DNA from 3 places in the Arthrobacter sp. CG_A4 genome. Region 3 is predicted to be linked to each of the others. Evidence: riboswitches for the same ligand, from Rfam matches in the RefSeq annotation. Region 3 holds a riboswitch; each other region holds the start of a gene.
The links. A riboswitch is a leader RNA that binds a small molecule or an ion and turns the genes downstream of it on or off. The one in region 3 is predicted to bind thiamine pyrophosphate.
Positions count from the first base shown of each region.

Region 1: linked by a shared signal. The riboswitch ahead of RCH07_RS01765 (FAD-dependent oxidoreductase) and the one ahead of RCH07_RS04280 (bifunctional hydroxymethylpyrimidine kinase/phosphomethylpyrimidine kinase) in region 3 are both predicted to bind thiamine pyrophosphate.
Region 2: linked by a shared signal. The riboswitch ahead of thiC (phosphomethylpyrimidine synthase ThiC) and the one ahead of RCH07_RS04280 (bifunctional hydroxymethylpyrimidine kinase/phosphomethylpyrimidine kinase) in region 3 are both predicted to bind thiamine pyrophosphate.

Region 1 is NZ_JAXCID010000002.1:102,181-107,328, reverse strand. Features, by position in the region: gene RCH07_RS01780 (RNB domain-containing ribonuclease) at 110-1,621, opposite strand; gene RCH07_RS01775 (ferritin-like fold-containing protein) at 1,663-2,334, shown strand; gene RCH07_RS01770 (thiamine phosphate synthase) at 2,369-3,088, opposite strand; TPP riboswitch at 3,399-3,532, shown strand; gene RCH07_RS01765 (FAD-dependent oxidoreductase) at 3,526-4,893, shown strand; gene thiS (sulfur carrier protein ThiS) at 4,890-5,126, shown strand; gene RCH07_RS01755 (thiazole synthase) at 5,132-5,148, shown strand, end outside.
Region 2 is NZ_JAXCID010000001.1:34,628-39,775, reverse strand. Features, by position in the region: gene RCH07_RS00220 (alpha/beta fold hydrolase) at 1-123, shown strand, start outside; gene thiC (phosphomethylpyrimidine synthase ThiC) at 137-1,957, opposite strand; TPP riboswitch at 1,953-2,060, opposite strand; gene RCH07_RS00210 (GNAT family N-acetyltransferase) at 2,137-2,637, shown strand; gene RCH07_RS00205 (VOC family protein) at 2,876-3,751, shown strand; gene RCH07_RS00200 (hypothetical protein) at 4,002-4,439, shown strand; gene rpsP (30S ribosomal protein S16) at 4,646-5,068, shown strand; gene RCH07_RS00190 (RNA-binding protein) at 5,070-5,148, shown strand, end outside.
Region 3 is NZ_JAXCID010000006.1:68,377-73,524, reverse strand. Features, by position in the region: gene RCH07_RS04285 (Rne/Rng family ribonuclease) at 1-1,716, shown strand, start outside; TPP riboswitch at 1,869-1,966, shown strand; gene RCH07_RS04280 (bifunctional hydroxymethylpyrimidine kinase/phosphomethylpyrimidine kinase) at 1,949-3,580, shown strand; gene rplU (50S ribosomal protein L21) at 3,953-4,261, shown strand; gene rpmA (50S ribosomal protein L27) at 4,324-4,587, shown strand; gene obgE (GTPase ObgE) at 4,706-5,148, shown strand, end outside.

The DNA of each region.
Region 1 (5,148 bases), on a different contig from region 3:
CATCCATCTCTACCCTCCCAGTCTAGCTGTACGCAGCCCGGAATCTTGACTGGCCGTGCCGCTGCGGCGCCGTCACGGCGGAAATTGCGCACGTGAGCGCCGCGGAGTCTCAGCCCGCGAGCTCCAGCCGGACCTCACGGGTAGTGATATCGGAGGACACGATCCGGACCCGGACCTGGGTTCCGGATTCCAGTTCGCCGGGGCAACGCGCCGTGACCGCGGGATCCGCGATCTGCACGATCCCGGAGGGGCCTCCGCCGTTCCCGTTTGCCTTTCCGGACGCCCCGTTCCCGTTCCCGTTTCCGTTCTTCCCGTTTTTGACGGGCTTGGTTGGCTTGGACCCGGAAATGACGACGGCATCGAATTCCTGGCCGATGTGGTTGATCAGCAGCGCCGCCTCGACGGTGTCCAGTGAGAGGCGCTCCAGCTTCGCGGCCAGCTGGTCCGACGCGGCCATGATCGAGGGAAGGGAGGGCAGGGCCTCGCGCGCCCAGGCCGGGACGTCCGTGCCGTTGCTGAGCGCCTCGCAGATGACCAGGACAAAGCGGTCGATCAGCCGGCGCAGCGGTGCGGTGGAGTGGGCGTAGGCGGCGCCAATGGCGGCCTGGACGGCGGCGTCCGGTACCGTCCCGTCAAAGGGGGTGTAGCCGGCGCCGCGGAAGAGCATACCGGCCGAGTGCACGATCGCCAGCTGTTGCGGGTCCGTGGGGTCAAGGGTGCGCAGGTACTCGCCGTAGCTCATCTCCCCGTCCCAGGGCTTGCCGAGGGCCCGGGTCTGCCGGTGGAAGTGCGCCAGGGAGCTCTCATCCGGGGCGGGCATGGTGCGCAGGATCCCGACCTTGCCTTCGAGCATGATCCCGGCCGCCGCCATCCCGGTCATCAGCGAAATCTGGGCGTTCCAGTCCTCCACCGGCAGCGGCGGGACCGCCACGATCCGGTAGCCGCCGTCGGGCAGCTGTTCGATTTCCTGTTCCGGCATGTTCAGGCTGGCGCCGCCGCGGAGCCGTTCCAGCTCCACCCGCTTGATCCCCACTTCCCTGAGCAGCTGCAGCACGGGGGCCGCGGTGCCGGCGTCGAGCTCGGCCTGCACACCCTTGTAGCTGAGCTTGGCCCGGCTGCGGATCTGCGCCCGGCGCACCAGGACCGCAGCGACCTCGGCGGCGGAATCGAGCTCGAATTCCCAGACGAAGGCCGCACACAGCTGTCCGGCGAGCAGGCTGCCGGCTGCCTCGCTGATGACCTCCGGGTGCAGCGGGATCCGGCCGCCCGGGGTGTAGAAGGTCTGGCCGCGGCGGCGGGTTTCGGCGTCGAGCGCCCCGCCGGGGGCCACAAAGGAGGGGACATCGGCGATGGCATAGAACACTTTGTAACCGTCACCGGAGCGGTCGATGAAGAGCGCCTGGTCCAGGTCGGTGGAGGACTCCGGATCGATGGTGACAAACGCGATGTGGGTGAAATTCAACTCCGGCAGCTCATGCCCGGCCACGGCCTCCTTGGCTTCCCGGAGTGCGTCCTCGGGAAAGGGTCCCGGCAGCTCCAGCGTGGTGCGCAGCGTGGTCAGCGCCGCGGCAAGTTGGTTCTGCTGCTGGTGGATGCTGGGCGTCAGGCGATGATGGGACACGAAAATCAGAGTAGCCCGATTCCCGCGATTAGTCTTGGATCATGAGTGCATCCCCGTCCGATCCCGCGCGTTACAACAGTTTCCTGAGGGATCTGCTCGGCGCGATGGCCTACGGCGAGCTGTCGGCCTTCGAGCGGCTGTCCTCCGATGCCCGGTATTCGCCCACCCTCCACGACCGTGCGGTGCTCGGCCGGATCGCTGTGACCGAGTTCCAGCACTACGAACTGGTCAGCGCACGGCTGGAGGAACTGGGCCTCGACGCGGAGGCCGCCATGCTGCCCTTCCAGCCGTCCGTGGACCACTTCCACGAGCGCACGCGCCCGGCAGACTGGTTCGAATCGCTGATGAAGGCCTACGTAATAGACACGGTCTCCGCCGATTTCTACCGCGCCGTGTCGCGCCACGTCGACGGCTCGACCCGGGAGCTGGTGGAGCGGATCCAGTCCGATGAAGCGGCGACGGCGGTGCTGCGCGAGCTCCTCCGGGCGGCCCTGGACGATGACCCACGGCTGGCGTCGCGGCTGGCACTGTGGGCGAGGCGGCTGTTGGGGGAGGCCCTGACCCAGGCTCAGCGGGTGAGCGCCGGGCTTACGTTCCTCGGCGGCCTGATCGGCGTGGACGAGGAACAGTCAGAGGAACAGATCCGCGGGCTGAGGGCCGAACTCGCGGCCGGGCACTCGCACCGGATGAAGCGGCTGGGGTTGACCGGCTAGGTCCCTATCAGGACTCTGCCCCGAGAGGCCAGGCTCAGGCCTCCGCGGCGTCGAGCGCGTCGAGCAGGGCGCGGGCGGCGTCCGCGGGGTCGTCGGCCTCGGTGATCGCCCGGACCACGACGACCCGGCGGGCGCCGGCCTCCAGCACCTGCTCCACATTGCCCAGGTCGATGCCGCCGATCGCGAACCACGGCACGGTTCCGTTGGCGGCGCCGTTGGCCCCGCCGTCGTCCGTGCCGTCGTTTCCGGACCGGGTCCGGCGGGTGGTCTCGGCGGCGTACCGCACCAGATCCAGCCCGACGGCGGCGCGCCCCGGCTTCGTGGGGGTGGCCCACACGGGTCCCACGCAGAAGTAGTCCGGCCTGCCGCGGCCGGGGGAGGCCGCTATCGCGGCGTCCACCTGGTCGGGGCTGTGCGTGGAGAGCCCGATCACGGCGCCCTCGCCGAGGAAGGTCCGGGCGGCCGCAAGCGGGAGGTCCTTCTGCCCGATGTGGAATACCGGCGCCGCCGACAGCGATGCAATGTCCGCCCGGTCATTGACCGCCCAGAGCCGGCCATGACGGTGGGCGGCCTGGTTCAGCACCTCCAGGAGTTCCAGTTCCTCGGCCGCCTCGATGGACTTGTCGCGCAGCTGGATGATGTCGACGCCGCCGGCAAAGGCGGCATCAACGAAGGCTGCAAAGTCGCCGCGGTCCTTGCGGGCGTCGGTGCACAGGTACAGGCGGGCGGTGGTGTGGACGGCATCCTTGCTCATGCTCCCAGACTAGTAGTCGTTTTCGCTGGTTCGTCGGGGAAGGCACCGGGCGGGGGACATGCCCATCTTTCGCACCCGGGACTGGGCATGATGGCACTATGCCCATCCGCTGACCCCGGCGCGGGGCATGTCCCTTCGGGCCGGTGTCCATTCCAGCGGGACATGCTCATTCTTTTCGCCGGGGACTGGGCACAATGACACTATGTCCATCCGCTGGCCCCGGCGCGGGGCATGTCCCTGAGCCCGGACGCGTCAGCGCGCTCGGACCTCCGACGAACTAACGAAAATGCCCACCACTTCCCCTACACTGGGGCCATACCGCGGGAGCCCGCCGCAACCGACCGCCACTGGCGTTCGGCGCCGGAGGGGCTGAGAGGGCGTCAGAGCCGACCGCTTGACCTGATCCGGCTAGTACCGGCGTAGGGAAGGAATCCTTGATGGGCACACCATCCGCCTCAGTTGCTTTAGTGCCTGACGACGCCGGTCATGACGCCACGGCCGGGAATTTTTACGACGTTGCCGTGATCGGCGGCGGCGTGGTGGGCCACGGCATCGCCTGGGCCGCGAGGCAATCGGGCCGGTCCGTCGCCCTGATCGACGACGCCCCCGGCAGCGGCGCCAGCTTCGCCGCCGCGGGCATGCTCGCCCCCGTGAGCGAACTCCACTACCGGGAGGAAGGCCTCCTGGAACTCATGCTCGAGTCCTCCCGCCTGTGGCCTGGCTTCGCCGCCGGACTCGACGGCAGCGCCGGGAACCCTGGGGACCCCGGGGACCCCGGTCTCCCCGGGGGAATCCGGCAAACCGGAACGGGCACCGGCTACCTCACGACGTCGACCCTTGTCATTGGGGCCGACGCCGCCGACCGCCGGGCGCTCACGGACCTCCGGACCGTGCAGCAGTCCTGCGGACTGACCGTGGAGCAGTTGACCGTCCGCGGGGCGCGCGGACGCGAACCGCTGCTCAGCCCGGGGATCTCCTGCGCGTTCGACATCCGCGCCGACCATCAGGTGGACCCGCGCCGGCTGCTTGCCCGGATCGCGGCGCTGCTGGCGGCAGACAGCCGGTACTCCGCTGTTCCCCGCCGCGCCGCAGGGCTGCTCTGGGAGGGCGGACGCGTCAGCGGAGTCGGTTTGGCCGGCGGCGGGACGGTCCGGGCAGAGGAAACGGTCGTGGCAAACGGGCTCGGCGCCGCCGGGCTGGCCGGACTGCCTGCCGGGCTGAACCTTCCGCTCCGGCCGGTCCACGGAGACATCCTCCGGCTCCGGGTGCCCGCCCACCTGCGGCCGCTGCTGGGCTCGACAGTGCGCGGCCTGGTCCGCGGGGTGCCGGTCTACATTGTCCCGCGGGAGGATGGCACTGTGGTGATCGGGGCGACCCAGCGTGAGGACGCTCCCGCCGATGGGGGCTCCGCAGGCGACGCCGTCTCCGCCGGGGGCGTCTACCAGCTGCTGCGGGACGCGCAGCAACTACTCCCCGCCGTTGCCGAACTGGAGCTGCTAGAGGCTACCGCCAGGGCACGGCCCGGGACGCCGGACAACGCTCCGCTGCTGGGCCGGGTGCGGGACCGGGCCCCGGACCGGGACGTCGGAGGCCTGATTATCGCCACCGGATTCTTCCGGCACGGCATCCTGCTGACCCCCGCGGCCGCAGAGATCTGCCGGCAACTGCTGGACGGCACCGCCGATCCGCGCTGGGCGCACTTCCGGCCCGACCGGTTCTCCGCCGGCTCCCCAACAACCAGCCCCCGCGACACCCGCACCCAAGACACCCGCCCCCGCCCAGAGCACAGCAAGGAAACGGTATGAACATCAGACTCAACGGAACGGAGCACAAGCTCCCCGACGGCGCCTCCGTCAGCACCCTGGTCAGCCGGGTCACTGGCCGGAATTTGGCCCCGAACGGCCAGTCCGCGGATGGCAGGAAGCTCGGTGTCGCGGTGGCCCGCAACGCCGAGGTGGTGCCCCGCAGCCAGTGGCACGGCACGGCGCTCGCCGACGGCGACGACGTCGAGCTGGTCACGGCGGTACAGGGAGGATGAGGAACATGGAAGCAACCACCCG
Region 2 (5,148 bases), on a different contig from region 3:
ACCGGTGCCCTGCACCGCACCGCGGCGGGCGGGCACCGGCCCCAGGACTCTGCAGAGGGAAACCGGCTCATCCGGGCGTTCATCGCCGGGGTCAGCCGGCACCAGCACGCCCAGGCGTCCTAGACTGCCGGGGGTTCTAAACGGCCGGGGGTCCGCCCACGGAAGGCTCCGGCAAATAGACCTTGCCGCCGGAGGCCAGGAACTCTTTGCTCTTCTCCCGCATCCCTGCGGCCATTCCGGCGAGGGCCGCTTGGGAGTCCGCTGAGCCGAATTCGTCCCGGATGTCCTGGCTGATCCGCATCGAACAGAACTTCGGCCCGCACATGGAGCAGAAGTGCGCCGTCTTGGCCGGTTCCGCCGGGAGCGTCTCGTCGTGGAACGACTCGGCCGTGACCGGGTCCAGCGACAGCGCGAACTGGTCCCGCCAGCGGAATTCGAAGCGGGCCCTGGACAGGGCATCGTCACGTTCGTGGGCGCCGGGGTGGCCCTTGGCGAGATCGGCTGCATGGGCCGCGATCTTGTACGTGATCACGCCGGTCTTCACATCGTCCTTGTTGGGCAGTCCGAGGTGTTCCTTGGGTGTCACGTAGCACAGCATCGCGGTGCCGTAGCGGGCAATCTCCGTGGCGCCGATCGCCGAGGTGATGTGGTCGTAGCCCGGCGCGATGTCGGTGACCAGCGGCCCCAGCGTGTAGAAGGGGGCGCCCTTGCAGAGTGCCTGCTGGCGTTCCACGTTTTCCCGGACGAGGTGGAGCGGTACGTGTCCGGGGCCCTCCACCATGACCTGCACGTCATACTCCCAGGCACGTTGCGTGAGCTCGGCCAGGGTGTCCAGCTCGGCGAACTGGGCAGCATCGTTCGCGTCCGCCGTCGCCCCCGGCCGCAGCCCGTCCCCGAGCGAAAACGCGACATCGTAGCGGGCAAAGATTTCGCACAGCTCACCGAAGTGGGTGTAGAGGAAGTTCTCCTGGTGGTGGGCCAGGCACCAGCCCGCCATGATCGCGCCGCCGCGGGAGACAATTCCGGTGACCCGGTTGGCCGTCAGCGGCACATAGCGCAGCAAAACACCGGCGTGGATGGTCATGTAGTCCACCCCCTGCTCGCACTGCTCGATCACGGTGTCCCGGAAGATCTCCCACGTGAGGGCATTGGCCTCGCCGTTGACCTTCTCCAGCGCCTGGTAGACCGGCACCGTGCCGATGGGCACGGGAGAGTTGCGGATGATCCATTCCCGGGTGGTGTGGATGTCGTCCCCGGTGGAAAGATCCATCACCGTGTCCGCACCCCACTGCGTGGCCCACTGGAGCTTGTCGACTTCCTCCGCGATGGAGCTGGTCACGGCCGAGTTGCCGATGTTGGCGTTGATCTTCACCAGGAAGGCTTTGCCGATAATCATCGGCTCGGATTCGGGATGGTTGACGTTGCTGGGAATGATGGCGCGCCCCGCCGCCAGTTCGGAGCGGACCAGTTCGACGTCGCAGTTCTCCCGCAGCGCGACGAACCGCATCTCAGGCGTGACGACGCCGTTGCGGGCATAGTGCATCTGGGTCACCGTCCGGCCGTCGACGGCGCGGCGCGGGACCGGGCGGGTGCCCTGCCACTCGGCCGACGCGGCGCCCCGGCGCACGGCCGACTTTCCGTCGTCGAGCAGGGTCCGTTCCCGGCCGGTGTAGGGTCCGGTGTCCGCCCTGGCCTCGATCCAGGGGCCGCGAAACGGCTCCAGCCCCCGGACCGGATCGCTCCCAGGACCAGCGGTGCGGTACACCCGGAACGGCGGATTCGCTACGCCGCCCGGTGAATCCGCCAGCTCGATTTCCGTCACCGGGACGCGGATGCCGTGCCCGTCATCCGTGGTAAACGCCAGAGAGCGGGATTTCAGCGACTGGGTGTGGGCCGTGGGCTGACATTGGCCCGGCTGATTTTGGACGGGGCTGTGCTGTGTCAAATGCGTATTCACGGAAATACTCACTTCCTTCGCCGGCATTACCCGGACAGGTTCAACGGTCGCAAGCTGCTTCAGCCCGATCTCAGCCCCTGCAAGGGCACCCGTGTGGTCGTAGACGAAGCTATCACAGGGCTTCGGCGCCCGGCCGCGTGTGACGGCGCCGAGGGAGGCCGCGGTGCTAGCGTGGCATCGTGACTCAACCCAGGGCCTTGCCCCGCGTCAGGACGGCGACGCCGGAAGACCTCGCGGCGCTGCCGGTTCTCGAGGCAGCGGCCGACCGTCTCCTCGCAGCGGAGTTAGCGCACCACGTGCTTCCGGCCCCGGAGCTGGCGACGCCGATTGAGCCGCTTTTTATGCTGGTCGCCGGAAACCCGCCCGTGGGTTTCGCCGGTGTTGACGAAGTCGGCGGCCAGGCGCATTTGGAACAACTTTCGGTGCATCCCGACTTTGCCGGGCGCGGGATCGGACGGTCCCTTGTTGAGGCGGCCATCGACGCGGCGAGGGGCCGTGGCTATAGGGCGATGTCGCTTTGCACTTTTGCGGACGTTCCGTTCAACGCTCCGTTTTACGCGAGCTGCGGCTTCAAGGAAGTTGCCCAGCCAGGGAAGGGGCTGGCGGCACTGCGTACCCGCGAGGCGAAGCTGGGGCTGGATGCCCTGGGCCGGCGGATCGCGATGCGGATACGGCTTTAAGCTTTAGGCCATGACCAGCAGGCCACCACGGATCGGAACGCCGGAACCCTCCTCGGACGCCGCGCCGGCGGCCCCGCAGTAGCCTGGCCACGCTGCACCAGCTCAAGCACATCGTGCTGCGCGGAGAACCGGTCCGCCAGGAACAGAAGCGGGCCCAGGAATAAATTGAAGCTTCAAGTAATTATCCTTGTCATAGGTCATCGAAGGTCGATGGCCGCCTAAGCACCGGAGCGATCACATGACTGCAGCAGCCAGCACCCGGGATCTTCTTCCCGCCGAACTCACCATGGGCACCGTGATGCTCAAGGTCGGCGACCTGTTGCTCATGACGGACTACTACCAGCGCGCCCTCGGCCTGGACATCGTGGCCGAGCAGGACGGCGGACTGTACCTCGGACGCCGGCAGAAGCCGCTGGTCCACCTCGCCCCGGCGCCCGGGCTCAGCGTCCCGTCCCGCGGCGAAGCCGGCCTCTTCCACACTGCGCTGCTGTTCGAGGACCAGCCTTCTCTGGCCGCAACCGTCGCCACCGCCGCCCAGTACGAGCCCCAGTCCTTCACCGGCAGCGCGGACCACCTCGTAAGCGAGGCCTTCTATTTCACCGATCCCGAAGGAAACGGGATCGAGCTGTACTGGGACCGTCCCCGCGATGCGTGGTCCTGGGACGGCAGGAACGTGGTCATGGACAGCCTGGCCCTCCCGCCGCAGCGCTACCTCGACGAGTTCCTCACCGAGGAATCCGTGGCCGGGCAGCGCAACGCCGACGCCGGCATCGGCCACGTCCACCTGCAGGTGGGCGACGTCCAGTCAGCCCAGGACTTCTACGTCGGAACCCTCGGGTTCGAAAAGACGGCGGGCTGGCATGGGCAGGCGCTGTTCGTCTCGGCCGGCGGCTACCACCACCACATGGCCATGAACGTCTGGAACAGCCGCGGCGCCGGACCCCGACGGGACACCCTGGGCCTCGGCGAGGTGCTGATCGAGGTGCCGGCCGGCGACGATGTGGGCGCCCTCGCCGACCGCCTCAAGACCGCGGGAGTGGAGTCCCACCACACCGGCGCCGAACTGCGTTTTGAGGACCCGTGGCGCAACCGCATCCGCGTGGCCGTTCGCTGACCCGCCGCGGGAAACCCCGAGTGCGGTTACCCCCGGCCGCAGTTGTCTCTGGGACATGTCCACCGCGTGCGGCCGGGACTGGACATAGCGGCTGTATGTCCATTGCTCAGGGTGAGGAGAGGACATGCCCATTTTTCGCCGACGACGCCGCTGGGCATGTCCAGTCCTCGGCGGGGCAGGGCTGGAGCGACTAGGCTGAAGCGACGCCGAAAACAGCGGACCAGCGCCGCCGAACATAAGGACGAGATCCATGGGATTCACCGAAATCTTTGTCGCCACCCACGATGAAGCCCTCAAGCGCGCAGCCGCCCTCGACGGCGGGGGTGCCGCCGGGGAGGGGTCCGTCCGGATCCCGGACATCAGTGACTTCGAAGTCGAGCGGCTGGGTGACCTGGCCGGGACCGCCGTCCACGCCGCCGGTGCCGACTACGAGCTCGCGATGGTGGATGTGGCGAGCGACTCCCTGCTCGGCGTCCCGCCGGCTATGCTCCGGGCCCTCGCCGATCTCCTCAGCTACGAGACCGAAGGTGAAGGTGACGTCCTGGCGGACGTGGCTGAAAGCTGGGCCGCCGAGGAAGACATGCCCTTCGGTGCGGACCAGGCCGCCCGCTACGTCCGGCAGCTCGCCGAACTTGCTGCCGGCGTCGATCCCGCCACCAAATCCGGGCTCTATGTCTGGACGTCCTGACAGGCCGTAAGGCGGCAAAATGGCGAGGCTGCGGGTGTCAAGTCGAAATCCCCGCGCTGATCTGGCACAATGGACGGGTACTTGATCTGCGTGGCCCCTCTCTCCGCGTCCGGATCTTGTCCTTTTAGAACCCCCTAGTATGGCCCGCCCCACGGGTGCAGAACGCCGGGATCGACCCCGTTTCAGAAACAGGAGTGACCACAAAAGTGGCCGTAAAGATTCGCCTTAAGCGCTTCGGCAAGATGCGCGCACCGTACTACCGCATCGTCGTCATGGACGCACGCTCCAAGCGTGACGGCCGTGCCATCGAAGAGATCGGCAAGTACCACCCGACCGAGGAGCCCTCGTACATCGAGGTCGACGCGGACCGTGCCCAGTACTGGCTCGGCGTCGGCGCACAGCCGTCCGAGCAGGTTGCCGCGATCCTCAAGATCACCGGTGACTGGCAGAAGTTCAAGGGTCTCCCGGGCCAGGAGGGCACCTTGAAGACCAAGGCTCCCAAGCCTGCCTTCGTTACCCCGGAAAAGGGTTCCGTGATCATCCCGGAAGCCATCACCAAGAAGGCCAAGAAGGACGACGCAGCCGAGGCCCCCGCCGACGCCGCAGCAGAGACCACCGAGGCTGAGTAACTTGCTGGCAGAAGCGCTCGAACACCTGGTCCGCGGGATCGTTGACAGCCCTGAGGATGTCAAGGTCAGTGCAAAGAACA
Region 3 (5,148 bases):
CGCTACCTCGTGTACGTGCCCGGCGGTTCCATGACCGGCATCTCCCGCAAGCTGCCCGACGTCGAACGCAACCGCCTCAAACGGATCCTCAAGGACCGCCTGCCGGAGGATGCGGGCGTCATTGTCCGCACCGCGGCCGAGGGTGCGTCCGAGGAAGAGCTCACGCACGACATCAACCGCCTCCGTGCGCAGTGGGAAGGGATCGAGAGCCAGTCGACGTCGTCCAAGATGCTCGCCCCTGAACTGCTCTACGGCGAACCCGACCTGACCATCAAGGTGGTCCGGGACGTCTTCAATGAGGACTTCTCCAAGCTGATCGTCTCCGGCGAGGAAGCCTGGGACACCATCGAGGCCTACGTCACGTACGTGGCTCCGGACCTCGTGGGCCGGCTCGAGAAGTGGACCAAGGACACGGATATCTTCGCGGCCTGGCGCATCGACGAGCAGATCCACAAGGCACTGGACCGCAAGGTCTTCCTGCCCTCCGGCGGGTCTCTCGTGATCGATCGCACCGAAGCCATGACCGTGGTGGACGTCAACACCGGCAAGTTCACCGGCAGCGGCGGCAACCTGGAGGAAACCGTCACCAAGAACAACCTGGAAGCAGCAGAGGAAGTCATCCGGCAGCTCCGGCTCCGCGACATCGGCGGCATCATCGTCATCGACTTCATCGACATGGTGCTCGAGTCCAACCGCGATCTCGTGCTGCGCCGCATGGTGGAGTGCCTGGGCCGTGACCGGACCAAGCACCAGGTGGCGGAGGTGACCTCGCTGGGCCTCGTGCAGATGACGCGCAAGCGGATGGGCACCGGGCTGCTGGAAGTCTTCGGCGAACAGTGCGAAACCTGCGATGGCCGCGGCATTGTCACCCACGACGAGCCGGTGGAGCACCGCCGGGCCAACACGGTTGCCGCCGAGCACTACGTCCCGCGGGCCGAGAGCCAGCCCGCGGCACGGACCGAGCGCAAGGGCCGCCGCCGCGGCCGGGGCGGCCAGGGCACCGAGGACCAGTCCGCCCAGGCACCAGTCCATGCCGAGCCCACCGAGGCCGAGCGCCACGCCAAGGCCGAAACAACCCGCGCCGCCCTGGCGAATATTGCCGCAGCGGCGCACGCCTCCCACCTGCACGACGGCGACGCCGACGCCGGAACCCGCCAGGCCGACGCCGAGGCGCGTCGGGCCGCCGTCGACGCCGTCGCGCAGTTCGCCGCCACGGAGGAAGCTGCCGGACGGCCCGCTGCCGTGCTGACCTTCGGTGGCGAGCAAGTCGCCCTGCCGTTCGTCGAGCACGCGGACGAGTCCCCGGCAACGGCCCTGACCCTGGACCTGCTGACCGAAGCCTTCGCCCAGCTGGGCGAAACCGAGGACAGCACGCCGGCCACAGGCCGAGCAGCTGCGGCGGCTCCGGCCCGTGCCGGCGGCACCGGACCGGGACGTGCCCAGGGGCCGGGTTCCAAGACTGAGGCCGAGACAGAGGCCGGCACGTCCCGAGCACGCCGCGGCCGCCGCAACCGGAGCGCCAGCCGCGCCCAGGGTGCAGCCAACGCGACGTCCGTTGAACACCGTGAGGCCACGGAGCACCGACGGACAGCCACGCAGCCAGCAGCAGGTGGAGTGCACGAGGCCAAGGCTCCGGCCGCCGCACCGGCAGCAGTGAAGCCGGCCGCGAACCAGCCGATCATCCTCGGCGTCGGCGTACCGGCGTCGGAGCTGTAACAGCCCAACACGGCAGCAGCCCAGCACGGCAGCACTTCAGTAGAGCAGCAGGACCGCGGGTGCGGTCCGGACCCGGCGTAGCGATGCGCAGGGTTCGGGCAGCACCCGCGACTTCGTTAACGCGACTTCGTTGGGCGGTACGGCTAGGCTGAAGCACTGACACGGGGTGCCGCGTATCGAGCCGGCTGAGATCCAGACCCGTTGAACCTGTCCGGTTAGCACCGGCGAAGGGATGTCTCTCTTGGCTTCATCCGCCTTTGCAGTCCCCACTTTAGAAGTATCGACTTTTGCGGCCGCACTTCTGCCGCACGCCCAGCGCACCGCCGAGCCCAGGATCCCGCGCGTGCTCGCCATCGCCGGCTCGGACCCCTCCGGCGGGGCAGGCATCCAGGCCGATCTGAAGAGCATTGCGGCGCACGGCGGCTACGGCATGGCGGCGATCACGGCCCTGACCGCCCAGAACACCCGGGGCGTCAGTGCGGTCCACGTCCCGCCGGCGGCGTTCCTGACCGCCCAGCTGGACGCGATCAGCGCGGATATCAGTATCGACGCCGTCAAGATCGGCATGCTGGGGGACACCGACGTGATCGACGCCGTCCACGGCTGGCTCGAAAAGGCGAGGCCCGGCGTCGTGGTCCTGGACCCGGTGATGGTGGCAACAAGCGGTGACCGTCTGCTGCCGGAGTCATCCGGGGCGGCCCTGCACGCGCTGCTCCCCTACGCGGACCTGATCACGCCCAACCTCGCGGAGCTGGCGATCCTGCTCAGGGAACCCGTCGCCGCGGACTGGGACGAGGCCCTGGCTCAGGGCAAGCGGCTCGCCGCACTGGCCGGCACCACGGTCCTTGTGAAGGGAGGCCACCTGGACGGCGGGACCGGCCCGGGGGGAGACGGTGCCGATGGCGGCTGCCCCGATGCGCTCGTCAACACCGGCGGATTGCTGCGCCAGGACGTCGTGGTGGTGCAGGGGGAGAGGGTGCCCACCCGCAACAGCCACGGCACGGGCTGCTCGCTGTCCTCGGCGATCGCCACCGTGCAGGTCCGTGTGGGGGACTGGGAGGCGGCGCTCCGCGAGGTCAAACCGTGGCTGGCGGGTGCGCTGCGCGATTCGGAGCGTCTCGGCGTCGGAAGCGGGAACGGCCCGGTCCACCATTTCCACCATGTGCAGCATCTGACCCAGCACCATGCCGGCCCGCAGCACCACGCGCCGGCGGAGGGCGAGTTCGCCGCCGGCCTCCGTAACAGCGCCGCCGCGGACCTGGAGGCGATCTACGGGCTGGAGTTCATCAAGGCGCTGGCCGACGGCACGCTGCCGGAGAAGGACTTCGCCTACTACTTGGCGCAGGACGCCCGATACCTCAACGGCTATTCCCGCGTGCTGGCCCGGGCGGCGGCCATCGCGCCCACCGAAGCCGAACAACTCTTTTGGGCGCGCTCCGCGCAGAACTGCCTTGAGGTCGAGTCCGGGTTGCACCGGAACTGGCTCAGCACCCGCACGGCAGACCTGCGGCTGGGGCCGGTCACCAAGTCCTATGTGGACCATCTGCTGGCCGCCTCCGTCTCCGGCAGCTACGGAGTGCTGGTGGCCGCCGTCCTGCCGTGCTTCTGGCTCTACGCCGAGGTGGGGGAAACCCTGCACGGACAGTTCCTGGCCGCCGGGGCGCCGGAAGCGCACCCCTACGCCGTGTGGCTGCGGGCCTACGCCAATGAGGAATTTGCCGCCGCGACCCGGCAGGCGATCGCTTACACGGATGCGGCGGCCCGGCTGGCCTCGGGGCATGAGCGGGAGGCCATGGCGCTGGCCTTCCGTCAGTCAGCCGGCTACGAAGTGGAGTTCTTCGACGCGCCGCGGCTGTACGCCTGACCCGGTCTACGGGCCCGGCCTGTACGATAGTCGGGCACGGTACCGGAAGTCGCGGCGGCACCACTCGGTCACTACCAATTGGTCAGTATCAATTGGTCACCGCCAAGTGGCGCCTATCACGAACTACCCGCCGGAACCAGCCTCATTTGCGACCGAAGGCAAAATTAGCGTAGTCTGAATCTTCGGTGCTTACGCCAACACTTGGGTTATGACCTTGAGGACAATCCGTTTCCGTATTGTCCACGGGATAGCTCATGGGTTCCCCCGGGGAACCCACCGGCGTAGAGGCACAGCGTGAGCCGGACCAAGTAACTTGGACCCAGGTTCCGCACGCAAATCTAGTAATAAACGTCGAGAGAAGTGAGTTCCCCAGTGGTGTACGCGATTGTCCGCGCAGGCGGCCGCCAAGAGAAGGTTTCCGTTGGAGACTTCGTTACCCTGAACCGCGTCCCCGGTGGAGCCGGCAGCACCTTTGCGCTGCCCGCACTGCTCCTGGTGGACGGCGACAAGGTGACGTCCGCTGCCGCGGACCTGGCCAAGGTAACGGTTACGGCTGAGATCCTCGAAGACCTTCGTGGTCCGAAGATCGTCATCCAGAAGTTCAAGAACAAGACCGGCTACAAGAAGCGCCAGGGTCACCGTCAGGAATTGACCAAGGTCAAGATCACCGGTATCAAGTAACTACCCGTTACTGTTCAGGTTTTCAGCAGATTCCCCAGAATTTTTAAGGCAGGCATTTTCAAATGGCACATAAAAAAGGCGCGAGTTCCACTCGCAACGGTCGTGACTCCAACGCCCAGTACCTCGGCGTCAAGCGCTTCGGCGGCCAGGTAGTTTCCGCAGGCGAGATCATCGTCCGCCAGCGTGGCACCCACTTCCACCCGGGCGCCGGCGTAGGCCGCGGCGGGGACGACACCCTATTCGCACTGGCCCCCGGCGCCGTCGAGTTCGGCACCCGCCGTGGTCGCCGCGTTGTGAACATCGTGGCTGCTGCAGCTGCAGAGTAACAACAAGCAATAAAATCGGTGGGGCGGGCCAATAGGTCCGCTCCACCGGTGTTTTAACCGCATTACAATCATCTTGGGCCGCTTCGGGGGCCTAAGGAACAGCACTGAGGAGATCCACGTGGCGAGCTTTGTAGACCGGGTAGTACTGCACGTATCCGGCGGTACCGGCGGCCATGGTTGTGTCTCCGTCCACCGCGAGAAGTTCAAGCCGCTCGGCGGTCCCGACGGCGGCAACGGCGGTAACGGCGGCGACGTCATCCTGCGTGTTGATCCCCAGACCACCACCCTGCTTGACTACCACCACGCGCCCCACCGGCACGCCACCAACGGCGGCCCCGGCATGGGTGACTGGCGCGGCGGCAAAAACGGCGAAACCCTGATCCTTCCGGTGCCTGAGGGTACCGTGGTGAAGTCGAAGGACGGCGCTGTCCTCGCGGACCTCGTGGGCGAAGGCGCCGAATACATTGCGGCCGCCGGCGGCATCGGCGGGCTCGGCAACGCCTCGCTCTCGTCCCAGAAGCGCCGGGCCCCCGGCTTCGCCCTGCTCGGCATCGAAGGCGA